Regions from separate parts of the Streptomyces liliifuscus genome, predicted to be linked through region 1. Evidence: riboswitches for the same ligand, from Rfam matches in the RefSeq annotation. Region 1 holds a riboswitch; the other holds the start of a gene.
The links. A riboswitch is a leader RNA that binds a small molecule or an ion and turns the genes downstream of it on or off. The one in region 1 is predicted to bind cobalamin.

Region 1 (3,787 bases):
CCGTGGCCGGGACCGACAGCAGCTTGCGGGAGCCGACGGCGTAGTCGCCCAGCGCGGGCGACAGACAGCCGCCGGGTATGTCGTCGTGGTTGCCGACCGTGGAGTACCAGGGAATGTCGAGCCCCGGGCTGGTCACGGGCCGTATCGCGGCGTCGAGGAAGCCGGGGATACGGGGCAGCCCACGCCGCTTGTCCAGGTCGCGCAGGGCCGCGTCGTCCGGGTGCCAGTAGAGGGGCAGACCGGAGTTCTGGACGCCCTCGTACGCCGTCGGATCCCCGGTGTTGGGAGTGATCCTGCCGCCGCTCATCAGCGTGAGGAACCACTCCAGTTCGATCGCGGAGTTGTTGTCGATGTTGTCGCCCGTCGTCATCACGAACGCGGGCGCGAGGCCGGTGTACGGGCCCCCGCCGAGCGCGTTCACCTGCTCCACGAGCGCCACCGCCCCCGCCACCGTCAGCGCCTCCTGGGCCCGCCACGCGGCAGGCCTGCGCGACCGCAGGAACTCGGTGCGCAGCGGGTTCTGCACGTCGGTGAGGTGCAGGTCGGTGAACTGCACGAAGCACGCGAGCGGTGTGCGCCGGTCCTGGCGGCCGACGGCGGCAGTCGCGAGATCTCCGCGTACGACCACGGGCCAGCCTGGGCCCGGGACGAGCCGTCGGTAGGTGTCGGCGTGCGCGTGGCCGCCGAGGCGGGCCGTCGTCTCCAGGGTGGTCGTTGCGTACGGGGCCGCGCGTCGCGGCGTCGGCCGTCGGGCGGCGGGGGCAGGCCGCGGGGCCGCGCTCTCCGACGCGGGCCGCACGGAGGGGGCCGGGCGCTGCCGTGGGAAGACGGCCGCCGCTCCTCCGGTCGCTCCCGCCGCGACGGCACCGGACGCGAGCAGAAAGCGACGACGGTTGATCGAGGATGCGGGCGGGGACGGGGACGGGGGCTGGGAAGCGGGTGTGGACGAGGGCGGGGGAGTGGATGCGGTCCCCGCCATTTCGGTCCCGGTCATGGGGCGGCCCTCCGGTGCCTCCGAGAGACTCAGCTAGCGGAACCACTCATTCAGGCCGCGGGGGCAGGGCTGTGGGCAGGGGTGTGGCGTGGCCGTGAACACCGCCGGAACAGGTGGAGCGGCTACTGGGGCCCGCCCTGCCGGTCTGTCCGCCGGTCTGCCGGTGATCCGTCCGCCGATCCGTCCATTGGTCTGTCCGCCGGTCCGTCCGTCGATCCGCGAGACCCGCCGTGATAGCTTGCCGAGGCCAGTCGAACCCATGTACGTGGGTCAGGGAATCCGGTGGGAATCCGGAGCTGACGCGCAGCGGTGAGGGTGACGGGCGTGGCATCGGCCACTGGACCGGAATGACGGTCCGGGAAGGCGCCTCGTCCGGGTGACCCCGAGTCCGAAGACCTGCTGGCGGCCTCCGCGGTCACGCGCCGACGGGGGAGCACCGTACGACCGGGCTCCGCGTTCGAGCCCTCGACGCCTGAGGAACTTCCGTGCCCGTCGCACGTCTTGCCCGTCCCGCTGCCCTCGTCCTGTCCGGGGCTCTCCTGCTGACCGGCTGCGGTTCGGGGGACTCGTCGTCCGACACGGACACCGGGGCCGCCGTCACCCTCGACAACTGCGGCGAGACCGTACGCGTCGAGTCTCCGCCCGAGCGGGCCGTGTCCCTCAACCAGGGCACCACCGAGATCATGCTGTCGCTCGGCCTCGCCGACCGCATGGCCGGCACCGCCACCTGGACCGACCCGGTGATGAAGGGCCTGGAGAAGGCGAACGCGAAGGTGGAGCGGATAGCCGACAACAACCCCTCCTTCGAACGGGTCCTGGACGCCGACCCCGACTTCGTCGCAGCCTCGTTCGTCTCGACGCTCGGCAAGGGAGGCGTGGCCACCCGGGACCAGTTCGAGAAGCTCGGCGTGCCCGCCTATGTCTCGCCCTCCGACTGCGTCGGCAAGGACAACGACTCGGGTGGCGACGGCGCGCGGACGAAGGCCCTCGGTATCGACGCCATCCACGGCGAAGTGCGCGACCTGGCCGAGGTGTTCGGCGTCGAGAAGCGGGGCGAGCAGCTCGTCGCCGACCTCAAGGAGCGGACGAGGAAGGCCACTTCGGGGATGGACGCCTCCGACGTCACTCTCCTGTACTGGTTCGCCAACTCCGACTCGCCCTACATGGCGGGCTGTTGCGGCGCGCCCGGCGTCATCACCCGGGCCCTCGGCGCGAAGAACGTCTTCGACGACACGCACGAGGAGTGGCCCCAGATCAACTGGGAGACCGTCGCCGACCGTGACCCCGACGTGCTCGTCATCGGCGACCTGACCCGCAAGTCGCAGACCGCCGAGTCCGCGAAGAAGAAGATCGAGTTCCTGGAGTCCGACCCGGTCACCAAGAACATGACCGCAGTCAAGAAGAAGCGGTACGTCCTGCTCAGTGGGCAGGCGATGAACCCGACCATCCGCACGGTCGAGGGCGTCGAGCAAGTCGCCTCCGCCCTGCGGGAGTTCGGGCTCGCCGGGTGACACGGCCGCGCCTGGGACTGCTCATCGCCGCGGGCGTCGGCCTGCTCCTCGTGTCCGTCGCCGTCGCGATCACCATCGGTCCCGCGGACATCCGGGTCGGTGACGTCTGGTCCGTGGTCGCGTCCCATCTCGGCTGGGGCAGCTCGGAGTTGACCCCGATCCGGGAGGGGATCGTCTGGGAGCTGCGCCTGCCGCGCACGCTCCTGGCGGCCGTGTGCGGGGCCGGACTCGCCGTGTGCGGCGCGGTGATGCAGTCCCTGCTGCGCAACCCGCTCGCCGACCCGTTCGTCCTCGGCGTGTCCTCGGGCGCCTCGACGGGCGCCGTGATCGTGGTCGTCCTCGGCGTCGGCGGGGGCCTGGTCTCGGTCTCCGCGGGCGCGTTCCTCGGCGCGGTACTGTCGTTCGGGCTCGTGCTGCTGCTCAGCCACACACTGGGCGGCGCGACGGACCGTGTGGTGCTGAGCGGGGTCGCCGCGATGCAGCTCTTCTCGGCGCTCACCTCCTTCGTCGTGATGACCGCAGCCGACGCCGAGACCACCCGCGGGGTGCTGTTCTGGCTCCTCGGTTCGCTGAGCGGGGTCGGCTGGACCGACGTCTGGGTGTGCTTCGCGGTGCTCGCGGTGACGCTGCTGGTGTGCCTCGGGTGCGCGCGGACGCTCGACGCGTTCGCCTTCGGCCAGGACGCCGCCGCGACCCTCGGGGTATCGGTGGCCCGTACGCGACTGGTGCTGCTGTGCGCCACGGCGTTGCTGACCGCCGCGCTCGTCAGTTCGGCGGGTGCGATCGGCTTCGTCGGTCTCGTACTGCCGCATGCGGCAAGGGCGTTGGTGGGGTCCGGGCACGCCCGGCTGCTGCCGGTCACGGCCCTCGCCGGAGCGGTGTTCCTGGTGTGGGTGGACACCCTGGCCCGTACCGTCCTCGATCCCCAGGAGGTACCGGTCGGCGTGGTGACCTCACTGATCGGCGTACCGGTGTTCGTGCTGGTGCTGTACCGGACGCGGAGGGCGTGATGACGACGGAGGACATCAAGAACACCGAGCGCACGCGGGCGGCACCGGGAACCGAGTCCGCGCGGGCGGCACAAGGAACCGCGCACACGCAGGCCGCACACGGGGTCGGCCCCGCGCAGGCCGCACAAAGGGCCGGGCACGCGCAGGCGGCACCCGGAGAAGGGCTCCGTGCCCACCGCGTCACGCGCACCGCCGACGGTCGTGTCATCCTCGACGGCGTCAGCATCACCCCGGCCCCCGGCACCACCGTCGGACTGCTGGGCCCCAACGGC
Region 2 (3,787 bases), 1.6 Mb from region 1:
TCCCGAGCACTCCGTCGCGCGTCTCCTCGTACGTGAAGTCCCGCGCGACGGTGATCGCCGCGTCCCACACCATCATCGCGCCGAGGGCCTGTGCGAGGACGCTCCAGGAGTAAGGGGAGCCGTTCTCGGAGGAGATGACACGGGCGATCTCCTCGTGGCGTACGGCGATCGCGTCCTTGATCCGGGTGACGACCTCGATGCGCTCGTCGAGGGACATCCGCGGCCAGGGGCCCTCGTCGAACGCGGTCCGCGCGACCGCGACGGCCCGGTCGACGTCCGCCCGCGAGGCGTGCGGCACCCGGCCGATGACCTCCTCGGTGTGCGGGGAGATCACCTCGATCACGTCCTGGCCCAGGGGAGCGGCCAACTCCCCGCCGATGAACAGCTGTCCGTGTTCCACGAGCTCGGTCATGGCCGACTGCCTCTCCGCAGGACATTTCTGACGGTGCATCAGACTGACGGTTCATCAGACATGACGACACTGGAACTGATACCAGTTCTAGTTGGAGGAGTCCACGGACCTCACATCACTTCACCGCGCCCGCGATCCGTCGCGCCGACCCGATGAGTGACTTGGGCTCCCATTGGAACTGGTTCTAGTTATAGTGGCCGGGAGTCGGCGACAGGGGAACCCATGGCACAGGTGACCGATCACGGCGGCGGCGTACGGTCCGTCGAGGTTCCCATCCCGGACAATCCACTCGGAACGACACTCGTGTACGTCGTGGACACCGACCGCGGGCCGGTGCTGATCGACACGGGCTGGGACGATCCGGCGTCCTGGGACGCACTCGCCGAGGGGCTCCTGGCGTGCGGGACGTCCGTCGCGGAGATCCACGGAGTGGTGATCACCCATCACCACCCGGACCACCACGGCCTGTCGGGCAAGGTACGGGAGGCGTCCGGCGCCTGGATCTCGATGCACGCCGCCGACATCTCGATCGTACGGCGGACGCGCGGGACCAGGCCCGGGCGCTGGTTCACGTACATGGCCGACAAGTTGACCGCCTCGGGCGCTCCCGAGGAGCACGTGGCGCCGATGCGCACGGCCCGTTCCCGTATGTTCCCCGGCGCCTCCCCCGCGCTCCCCGACCGCGAGATCGTCCCCGGCGAGCTCCTCGACCTCGCCGGCCGCCGCCTGCGCGCGATCTGGACGCCGGGCCACACCCCCGGCCATGTCTGCCTCCACCTGGAGGAGGCCCATCCGGCCCAACTCCCGGGCCACGGACGCCTGTTCTCCGGCGACCACCTCCTGCCGAGGATCACCCCGCACATCGGCCTGTACGAGGACCCGGACGACGAGACCGTCGCCGACCCGCTCGGCGACTACCTCGACTCACTGGAACGGATCGGCCGCCTCGAACCGGCCGAGGTCCTCCCGGCCCACCTGCACGCCTTCACCGACGCCCCCTCCCGCGTAAGGGAGTTGCTGGACCACCACGAGTCCCGCCTCACCGACCTCCGCTCCCTCCTCGTCACCCCGCTCACCTCCTGGCAGCTCGCCGTCCGCATGGAGTGGAACCGCCCGTGGGACGACATCCCCTACGGATCGAGGAACATCGCCGTCTCGGAGGCGGAGGCCCACCTGCGCCGCCTGGTGAAACTGGGCCACGCGGAAGCGGTACCGGGCAGCGATCCGGTGACGTACGTGGCCGTTTGAACCCGCCCTCCCCGGACGCCATGGCATGTCCGGGGACTCGGAGTGGTCGGTCCTGGTGACTACAGCCGCTCCATCACGAGGTCGGTGCGCGCGTCCGCCGCCCGCACGCGCGGCACGGGATAGCCGTGACCTCGTACGTACTCCATGACGGCCGCCTCGGCCTGCGCGTCCCCGTAGCCGTCCCGGTACCGGCGCAGCACCCACGCCCCGCCGCCGGGACCATCGCCGAGGCCGTCGCAATCGTCGAGGCCACCCTGGCCATCGTGATCGTCGTGGCCGTCGTGGCCGTCGAGCGCGTAGACATCCGCCGTACGTCCCGATCCGAGCAATCGCCCGGCCCCCGCGGGTATCCCCATGGGCAGAAGCCACCCGGAGCCGTCCGGCCTCACAGGCAGCTCCACAGGCGGCCCTCAGGGTCTTGCTACGGGCCGGTACAGTGAGCGGGTCGTCATCACAGTCGTACGGGGGGAAGCCGGTGCAAATCCGGCGCTGACCCGCAACCGTGTGCCACCCGGTCGACCGGCCGATCAGTCGATCAGCCGATCGGGGTGGCGAGCCGGATTGCCTCGTACGGAAGTGACCGGCTCGCGTCACCGGGTCCGCCGGTGACCGGCACCGTCGAGGCATACGGAGCCGAGCCGCCCGGGTTCTGGGCTGCCTGGCTCCTTGACAGGGAAAGGCACCACCGATCATGTTTGTCCGCCGCAGCGCAGCGGTACTGGCCGCCACCGCCGTGATCGGTACGGCGTTCGCGCCCGCCGCCCTCGCCGACGAGTCGCCCGGCGCGACCCCCTCCCAGGCGTTCCCCTCCGCCCTGTACGGCAGCACCGACCCCACCTACGACGGTGTCTGGCGGCAGTCGCTCGCGCTGCTCGCCCAGGACACCGTGGGGGTGAAGCCCACGAAGCAGGCCGTCGACTGGCTCACCGGCCAGCAGTGCGAGAGCGGGGCCTTCGCGGCCTACCGCCCCGACCCGAGCACGAAGTGCGACGCCAAGACCAAGGTCGACACGAACAGCACAGCCGCCGCACTGCAGGCCCTGGAGGCTCTCGACGCGAGCGACGCCGTGACCGGCGCGGCCGTGAAGTGGCTGAAGTCCGTACAGAACAAGGACGGCGGCTGGGGCTACTTCCCCGGCACGCCCAGCGACACCAACTCGACGTCCGTCGTGATCGGGGCGCTCGACGCCGGGGACACCGACCCGAAGGACCTGCCCTCGAAGGACGACCGGACGCCGTACGACGCCCTGCTCGGGCTCTCCGTCCCCTGCGACGAGAACGGCGGCGGCGCCTTCGCCTTCCAGCCGGACAAGAAGGGCAAGCTCGCGGCGAACGCGGACGCCACGGCGGCCGGGGTGCTGGGTGCGCTCGGCGAGGGCCTCGACACCGATCCCGACCAGGACGGCGCCGACAAGGCCTCTCCGAAGGCGTCCCGGTGCGAGGGCGGCGACTCCCTCACGATCGAGGACGCGGCGGCCAACGGCGCCCTGTACCTCGCGGGCGCGGTCGCCAAGAACGGCTACCTGAAGTCCTCGCTCCCCGGCGCCGAGGACCAGCCCGACTACGGCAACACCGCCGACACGGTCGTCGCGCTCGCCGCCGCCGGCCGCACGGCCGACACCGAGAAGCCGCTGGCCTGGCTGGAGAAGAACTCCGGTACCTGGGCGGCGAAGAGCGGCCCGGCGGCGTACGCGCAGCTGATCTTCGCGGCGAACGCCACCGGCACGGACCCGCGTGCCTTCGGCGGCGCCGACCTCGTGAAGCAGCTCGGCGCGACCGGCCCCGCGGCGGCGTCCACCGACGCCTCCACCGCCCCGGTCGACGGCAAGGACGACAAGGACGAGAAGGACACCGCCTCGGACGAGGACGACGGCGGGGTCAGCCTCTGGTGGATCATCGGGGTCGGCCTGGTCGGCGGTATCGGCATCGGTTTCCTCCTCAGCGGCCGTAACAAGAAGCAGCAGCCGTGACCTGCCGCCGCCTGGTTCTGCCGGTCCTGTGTCTCCTGCTCGCCGTCCTCGGCACGGCGGGGCAGGCCCAGGCGGTCGGCTACCGCTACTGGTCCTTCTGGGACCGGAACTCCACCGCCGGTACGGCCGATACAGCCGATACGTGGGTGTACGCGACC

Region 2: linked by a shared signal. The riboswitch ahead of JEQ17_RS32385 (prenyltransferase/squalene oxidase repeat-containing protein) and the one ahead of JEQ17_RS39400 (ABC transporter substrate-binding protein) in region 1 are both predicted to bind cobalamin.

Annotation. Positions count from the first base shown of each region.
Region 1 covers NZ_CP066831.1:9,116,406-9,120,192, forward strand. The annotation lists gene JEQ17_RS39395 (TIGR03767 family metallophosphoesterase) at 1-994, opposite strand, end outside; cobalamin riboswitch at 1,226-1,412, shown strand; gene JEQ17_RS39400 (ABC transporter substrate-binding protein) at 1,480-2,505, shown strand; gene JEQ17_RS39405 (FecCD family ABC transporter permease) at 2,502-3,515, shown strand; gene JEQ17_RS39410 (ABC transporter ATP-binding protein) at 3,515-3,787, shown strand, end outside.
Region 2 covers NZ_CP066831.1:7,517,237-7,521,023, reverse strand. The annotation lists gene JEQ17_RS32400 (aldehyde dehydrogenase) at 1-412, opposite strand, end outside; gene JEQ17_RS32395 (MBL fold metallo-hydrolase) at 635-1,660, shown strand; partial or broken gene JEQ17_RS32390 (phosphotransferase) at 1,723-2,016, opposite strand; cobalamin riboswitch at 2,073-2,202, shown strand; gene JEQ17_RS32385 (prenyltransferase/squalene oxidase repeat-containing protein) at 2,352-3,629, shown strand; gene JEQ17_RS32380 (SCO2322 family protein) at 3,626-3,787, shown strand, end outside.